DNA from 2 places in the Bradyrhizobium paxllaeri genome. Region 1 is predicted to be linked to the other one. Evidence: riboswitches for the same ligand, from Rfam matches in the RefSeq annotation. Region 1 holds a riboswitch; the other holds the start of a gene.
The links. A riboswitch is a leader RNA that binds a small molecule or an ion and turns the genes downstream of it on or off. The one in region 1 is predicted to bind S-adenosylmethionine.

Region 2: it holds a riboswitch for S-adenosylmethionine, as region 1 does, so the genes downstream of both, metX (homoserine O-acetyltransferase MetX) here and LMTR21_RS37025 (O-succinylhomoserine sulfhydrylase) in region 1, are expected to answer to the same signal.

Annotation. Positions count from the first base shown of each region.
Region 1 is NZ_CP042968.1:7,726,333-7,730,310, reverse strand. It holds gene LMTR21_RS37025 (O-succinylhomoserine sulfhydrylase) at 77-1,270, opposite strand; SAM riboswitch at 1,341-1,420, opposite strand; gene LMTR21_RS37020 (2'-deoxycytidine 5'-triphosphate deaminase) at 1,543-2,649, shown strand; gene LMTR21_RS37015 (PQQ-dependent sugar dehydrogenase) at 2,757-3,978, opposite strand, start outside.
Region 2 is NZ_CP042968.1:7,183,518-7,187,495, forward strand. It holds gene metW (methionine biosynthesis protein MetW) at 1-14, opposite strand, end outside; gene metX (homoserine O-acetyltransferase MetX) at 16-1,218, opposite strand; SAM riboswitch at 1,300-1,379, opposite strand; gene LMTR21_RS34350 (chorismate mutase) at 1,545-2,393, shown strand; gene hisC (histidinol-phosphate transaminase) at 2,421-3,518, shown strand; gene LMTR21_RS34360 (prephenate/arogenate dehydrogenase family protein) at 3,515-3,978, shown strand, end outside.

The sequences.
Region 1 (3,978 bases):
TGCCCACCATTCTAACCGAATACGCCGCGTGAGATGGTGGGCACGCTTCGCTTTGCCCACCCTACCGTTCGCAGCTTCACGCCTTCTCCAGCGCCTGCGCAACGTCCTCAATCAGATCGTCGGCATGCTCCAGCCCGGCGGAGAACCGAATAAAGCCCTCGCTGATGCCGAGCTCGGCGCGCGCCTCCGGCGTTAGCCGTTGATGCGTCGTCGTCGCCGGATGGGTGACGAGGCTCTTGGCATCGCCGAGATTGTTGGAGATCTTGGCAAGCTTCAACGCATTGAGGACGCGGAAGGCGGCCGCCTTGCCGCCCTTCACCTCGAAGCCGACCAGCGTCGAGCCGCCGCGCATCTGCTTTTTCACCAGCGCCGCCTGCGGATGGTCGGCGCGGCCGGGATAGATCAGCCGCGAGATCTTCGGATGGCTTGCCAGCACCTCGGCGAGCTTCGCCGCGTTGTCGGTCTGCGCGCGCACCCGCACGCCAAGCGTCTCCAGGCCCTTGAGCAGGACCCACGCGTTGAACGGCGACAGCGACGGCCCGGTCTGGCGCATGAAGTTGTGGAGGTGCTCGGCGATGAAGGCTTCGGACGAGAGAATGATGCCGCCGAGGCAGCGGCCCTGGCCGTCGATATGCTTGGTCGCGGAATAGACCACGACGTCGGCGCCGAGCGACAGCGGGCTCTGCCAGATCGGGGTGGCGAAGACGTTGTCGACGACCAGCCGGGCGTCGCCCTTGTGCGCGATCTCGGCAATCGAGGGAATATCGAGCACGTCGAGCGTCGGATTGGTCGGACTCTCCAGGAAGAAGGTCTTGGTGTTGGGCCGCAAGGCGCGCTGCCATTGGTCGAGATCGAGACCGTCGACCAGCGTCGTTTCGATGCCGTAGCGCGGCAGCAGGTCCTGCACGACGTAAAGGCACGAGCCGAACAGGGCCTTCGAGGCGACCACGTGATCGCCGGCCCTGAGCGGCGCGAGGATCGCGGTCGTCACCGCGGCCATGCCGGTGGCGGTGGAGCGCGCGGCTTCGGCGCCCTCGAGTTCGATCATGCGGCGCTCGAACATCGAGATCGTGGGATTGGAATAGCGCGAATAGATAAAACCGGGATCCTCGCCCTTGAAGCGCGCCTCGCACTGCTCCGCGCTGTCGTAGACATAGCCCTGGGTGAGAAACAGCCCTTCCGACGTCTCGCCGAATTGCGAGCGCAGGGTGCCGCCATGGACGAGGCGGGTTTCGGGACGATAGCGCTTGGTAGAACCAACTTCAGACATGTGACCTCCGCCGTGACCACTGGAAAATGGTCACAAAAAACCGGCCTGGAAAAATTTCCACAGGCCGGGATCACACGTGTCCCCGGCCTGTTTAGCGATTTATTTAACGTGGCTGCAAGCCGGCCGGCTCAAATCACCACGGGATAAGTCATGCTGATATTCGCTTGCGCCCTTTCAGTCAAGGCGGCCATCGGATAACCCCTAAAAGCCCATATTGACGAGGTTTGGATGACATTTGGGCATCCGAAAGGGCCACCTCAGAGGACCGCGCCGTGTCGTTCACGCTACCGCCCGACGCCAACGGGATTCTGCCCGACCGCATGATCGCGGCGATGGCGGATGCGGGCCTGATCCTGCCGGCCTATCCCTTTGTCGAAAGCCAGATCCAGCCGGCCAGCCTGGACCTGCGGCTGGGTGACATCGCCTACCGGGTGCGCGCGAGCTTCCTGCCCGGCCCCGGCGCGACCGTTGCCGAGCGCATCGACGAACTGAAACTGCACGAAATAAATCTCTCCGACGGGGCGGTGCTGGAGACCAATTGCGTCTACATCGTTCCGCTGCTGGAAAGTCTCGCTTTGCCGCCGGAGATCGTGGCTGCCGCCAATCCGAAGAGCTCCACCGGCCGCCTCGACGTGTTCACGCGCGTGATCGCCGACGGCACCCGCCGCTTCGACATGATCGGCGCCGGCTATCACGGCCCGCTCTATGCCGAGATCAGCCCGAAGACGTTTCCGGTGCTGCTGCGCGAGGGCTCGCGGCTCTCGCAGGTACGCTTCCGCACCGGCGACGCCATCCTCAATGCCGACGAGCTCGATGCGCTGCACGACGCCGAACGGCTGGTCGATATCGACGACGCTGATCTGGCCAACGGCGTCGCACTCTCGGTTGATCTTTCCGGCGAGAATTCCGGCGGTTTCGTCGGCTACCGCGCCAAGCGCCATACCGGCGTCGTCGATGTCGACCGTCGCGGCGGCTATGGCGTCGACGAATTCTGGGAGCCGATCCCGGCGCGCCCCGACGGCAGCCTGATCCTCGATCCCGGCGAATTCTACATCCTGGCCTCGAAAGAAGCCGTGCAGGTGCCACCGGACTACGCCGCGGAAATGGTGCCGTTCGATCCGCTGGTCGGCGAATTCCGCGTGCACTATGCGGGATTCTTCGATCCCGGCTTCGGCTATGCCGGTGCCGGCGGGCAAGGCGCCCGCGCCGTGCTCGAAGTGCGCTCGCGCGAGGTGCCGTTCATCCTCGAGCACGGCCAGATCGTCGGTCGCCTGGTCTACGAGAAGATGCTGTCGCGCCCCGACGCCATGTACGGCCAGCGCATCGGCTCGAACTACCAGGCGCAGGGACTGAAGCTGAGCAAGCATTTCCGGGTGTAGCTCGCCGTTCGCCGTCATTGCGAGCGAAGCGAAGCAATCCATCGCGCGGCATACCGGATAGGTGGATTGCTTCGTCGCTTGCGCTCCTCGCAATGACGACGGTAGCCCTACCGCGCCGCCGATTTCGCCGCCGGCGTCACGCGCCACACCGTGTTGCCGACGTCGTCAGCCACCAGCAGCGCGCCCTGCTTGTCGAGCCGCACACCGACCGGGCGGCCCTGCGCTTCGCCGTTGTCGTTGAGGAAGCCGGTCAGCACGTCCTGCGGCCCGCCCGATGGCTTGCCGTCCTTGAACGGCACGAAGATCACCTTGTAGCCGGCGCGAGGCTTGCGATTCCACGAGCCGTGCTGGCCGATGAAGGCGCCGCCTTCCATGTCGGGTGGAAAGAGATTCCCGATGTTGAAGGCGAGCCCGAGCGAGGCCGTATGCGCGCCGAGCGCATAATCAGGCGCCATCGCCTTCTGCACCAGGTCGGGCCGTCGCGGCTCGACGCGCGTATCGACGCGGTCGCCGAAATAGCTGTACGGCCAGCCGTAGAAGGCGCCATCCTTCACCGAGGTCATGTAATCGGGCACCAGATCATTGCCGAGTTCATCGCGCTCGTTGACGACGACCCAGAGCTCGCCCGTCGTCGGATTCCATGCGGGGCCGTTCGGATTGCGCAGGCCTGATGCGAACACGCGCCATTGGCCGCTGGCGCGATCGACTTCCAGCACAGCGGCGCGATCTTTCTCGGCCTCCATGCCGTTTTCGCCGATGTTGCTGTTGGAGCCGACGGTCGCATAAAGCTTGCTTCCATCGGCGCTCGCCGTCAGGTCCTTGGTCCAGTGGTGATTGATCGGGCCGCCGGGCAGGTCCGCCAGCTTGACGCCGGCCGCGCTGATCTTGGTGTCGCCTTCGCGGTACGGGAATTTCATGATCGCATCGGCATTGGCGACGTAGAAATCCTCGCCGACCAGCACCATGCCGAACGGCGAATTCAGATTGCTCAGGAAGACGCTGCGGGTTTCGGCCACGCCGTCACCGTCGGCATCGCGCAACAGCGTGATACGGTTGGCGCTCGGCACGCCCGCGCCCGCCCGGCTCTGCGCCAACCCGTAGATGAAGCCCTTGATGCTGAAGCCGCTCTGTTTCGGCGGCGCGTTGCTCTCGGCGACCAGCACGTCGCCATTCGGCAGCGTGTAGACGGTGCGCGGATGATCGAGCCCGGTAGCAAAGGCGGTGACCGTCATGCCATTGGCCGCGGTCGGCTTGGCGCCGTCCGGCCAGCGGTTGACCGACGCGATATCGACCGTCGGGATCCATGAATGTTCCGGCGGCGGCAAAGTG
Region 2 (3,978 bases), 540 kb from region 1:
TCCTGAAGGGCCATATCAGCCACCTGTACCATCGAGGCCGCGCGCCTTGCCTGCGGATTCCAGGAAGGCACGGGAAATATCGAAGAACTCGGGCACGTCGAGCAGGAAAGCGTCGTGGCCGCGGTCGGTCTCGATCTCGGCAAACGACACCCGCGCGCTCGATGCATTCAGCGCATGCACCAGCGCCCGCGATTCCGAGGTCGGAAACAGCCAGTCCGACGTGAACGACACCACGCAGAAGCGCGTCTTGATGCCGCGAAACGCCTGCGCCAGCACGCCGTTGTGGTCGGCGGCGATATCGAAATAGTCCATCGCGCGCGTCAGATAGAGGTAGCTGTTGGCATCGAAGCGCTCGACAAAGGACGAGCCCTGATAGCGCAGATAGCTCTCGACCTGGAAATCCGCGTCGAACGAAAACGTCGGCAGCTCGCGATCCTGCATCCGCCGTCCGAACTTGCGATGCAGCGCGGCGTCGGAGAGATAGGTGATGTGGCCCGCCATCCGCGCCACCGCCAGCCCGCGATGCGGATGGGTGTTGCGTTCGAAATAGCGCCCATGGTGCCAATCCGGATCGGCCATCACGGCCTGCCGGCCGAGTTCGTGAAACGCGATGTTCTGCGCCGAATGGCGCGTCGAGCACGCCACCGGCAGTGCCGAAAACACCCGCTCCGGATAGGCGGCGGTCCATTGCAGCACCTGCATGCCGCCCATGGAGCCGCCGATCACGCAGAGCAGTGTCTCGATGCCCAGCCGATCCAGCAGCATGGCCTGCGCGCGGACCATGTCGGGGATGGTGATGATCGGGAAATCCAGCCCCCAGGCCTTGCCGGTCGCCGGATTGGTCGAGGCCGGACCGGTCGATCCCATGCAGCCGCCGATCACGTTCGAACAGATGATGAAGTATTTGTCGGTATCGAGCGGTCGGCCGGGGCCGACCATGATTTCCCACCAGCCGGCCTTGCCGGTCAGGGGATGCACGTTGGCGACATGCTGATCCAGCGTCAGCGCGTGGCAGATCAGGATGGCGTTGGAGCGGTCGGCGTTCAGTTCGCCATAGGTCTGATACGCGATCTGGAACGGCGCGAGATCAATGCCGCAATCGAGCTTCAACGGCTGCTCGACGTCGAACTTCGCCACCGTCGAGGTCGGATGATCGGCCTCGTGGGCGCGGTCCTCGCTGTGAATCGACGGACTGGATACCGACTGCAAATTTGTCATCGACGACCAACCTCCTTGTGGAGGCTCCAGACAGAAGTCAGGCCATAAAAAACCCGGCCTGAACGAAAGGTTCGGCCGGGATCACTTCTGTCCCCGGCCTGTTTAGCGAGTTGTTTAACGTGGCTGCAAGCCGGCCGGCTCAAATGACCACGGAATGGAACAAAGCTAGTCCGAAGCAGGTCCCCCGTCAAGGCAGGCCCCATGGCTAACCGGGTAGCTGCCATGCCAGCGCCGCCGTTTCTCTTTGCTTTCAGCGGCCGTCTTTTCTAATCAATAGCCATGATTGCCGGTGATTTCGGATCGATCCGGCGCTGAAGGTTCTCAAGATGTCCAAAGCCCCCCCGGCCCCGCCCTCGCTGCAGGAATTGCGCAAGGAGATCGACGCGATCGACGAGCAGGTCCATCGCCTCCTGATGGCGCGCGGCGACATCATCGACCGGCTGATCCAGGTGAAACAGACCCAGGAAGTCGGCTCGGCGTTCCGCCCGGCGCGCGAGGCCAGCATGATGCGCGAGCTCGTCCGGCGCCATCGCGGCATCCTGCCGCTCGACACCATCGAGAGCATCTGGCGCGTCATCATCTCGACCTTCACCTACGTCCAGGCGCCGTTTTCGGTGCATGCGGACGTCTCGGTCGGCGAACCCGCGATGCGGGATTCGGCGCGGTTTCATTTCGGCTTTGTCGTGCCCTATGTCGGCCATTTCAGCGCGCAGGCGGCGGTCGAAGCGGTGGCGAAATCGAAGGGCGATCTGGCGCTGGTCTCGGCGGTGTCGAGCCGTACACCGTGGTGGAATGCGCTGGAAGCCGACGGCGCACCGAAGATCATCGCCCGGCTGCCATTCCTTGAGCGCGCCGATCATCCGGCGGCGCTGCCGGTATTCGTGATCTCGCGCGTCGCCGACGATGCGATGGTGACGGAGGTGCAGATGTGGAGCGTCCGCGTCTCGGGGTGGAACGCCGATATCGCCCGCGCGCTGGCGCCGCTCGCCGAAATCGTCGCCGTGCCCGACACCGCCTTCGACGGCGCGGCGCTCTTGGTGTCAGATGCCGGCACCGGCTTCGAGAAGATCAAGGCTGCCCTGATCCAGGCCGGCGCCTCGGTGCGCTCTTCGGCCCTCGTCGGCAGCCACGCAACGCGCTATACGGTGCCCCCGAACGGATCGGCGAAGCCTTGACCGCCGCCTGAAATTCCGGAGTTGAAGATGAACCGCCCCGTGCCGAATCCCGGCATTCTCGATATTGCGCCCTACACGCCCGGCAAGACGCCGGTGCCGGAGCCGGGCCGCAAGGTGTTCAAGCTGTCGGCCAACGAGACCCCGTTCGGGCCATCGCCGAAGGCCATGGCCGTCTACAAGGATGCCGCCGGACATCTGGAAGACTATCCGGAAGGAACCTCAAGGGTGTTGCGGGAAGCGATCGGCCGCGCCTACGGCCTCGATCCCAACCGCATCATCTGCGGCGCCGGCTCGGACGAAATCCTCAATCTGCTCGCGCACACCTATCTCAGCCAAGGCGACGAGGCGATCTCCACCGCCCATGGCTTCCTGGTGTACCCGATCGCCACGATGGCGAACGGCGCGAAAAACGTCGTCGCGCCCGAGACCAACTTTACTGCCGACGTCGACGCCATTCTCGCGCGCGTCACGCCGCGCACAAAATTGGTGTGGCTCGCCAACCCGAACAACCCGACCGGGACCTACGTGCCGTTCGACGAGGTCAAGCGGCTGCGCGCCGGTCTGTCGCCGCATGTGCTGCTGGTGCTCGATGCTGCGTACGCCGATTACGTGTCGCGCAACGATTACGAGCTCGGCCTGGAGCTGGTGGCGACCACCGAAAACACTGTGATGACGCACACCTTCTCCAAGATCCACGGGCTGGCGGCGTTGCGTATCGGCTGGATGTTCGGCCCGGCCAACATCGTCGATGCCGTCAACCGGATCCGCGGGCCCTTCAACGTCTCGACGCCGGCGATGCTGGCGGCGGTGGCCGCGATCGAGGACACCGCGCACGTCCAGATGTCGAAGGCCTTCACTGAGCAATGGCGCAACTGGCTGACGGAAGAGATCGGCAAGCTCGGGCTCAAGGTAACGCCGAGCGTGGCGAACTTTGTGCTGATCCACTTCCCGCTCGACAAGGGCAAGACGTCGGCTGAGGCGGATGCGTTCCTCACCAAGCGCGGCCTGGTGCTGCGGGCACTGAACAATTACGGCCTGCCGCATTCGCTGCGCATGACCATCGGCACCGAGGAGGCCAACCGCCTCGTCGTCGAGGCCTTGCGCGACTTCATGGCGGCGAAATGAGCGCGGCACCGATCTTCCGACGCGTCGCGCTGATCGGCTTCGGCCTGATCGGCGGCTCGATCGCGCGCGCCGTGCGGGCCCAGGGGCTCGCCAGCGAAATCGTCACCACCGCGCGCTCGGAGAAGACCCGCGCGCGGGTTATCGAACTCGGCATCGTCGATCGCGTGCTGGAGACCAACGCGGAGGCTGTCAGGGACGCCGACCTCGTGATCCTCTGCATTCCCGTTGGCGCCTGCGGCCCGGTCGCGCAGGAGATCGCGCCACACCTGAAAGCTGGCGCGATCGTTTCCGACGTCGGCTCGGTCAAGGGCGCCATCATCAGAGAAATGGCGCCGCATTTGCCGGGCAACGTGCATTTCGTGCCGGCGCATCCGGTCGCCGGCACCGAACATTCGGGGCCCGACTCCGGCTTCGCCGAGCTCTTCATCAACCGCTGGTGCATTCTGACCCCGCCCGACGG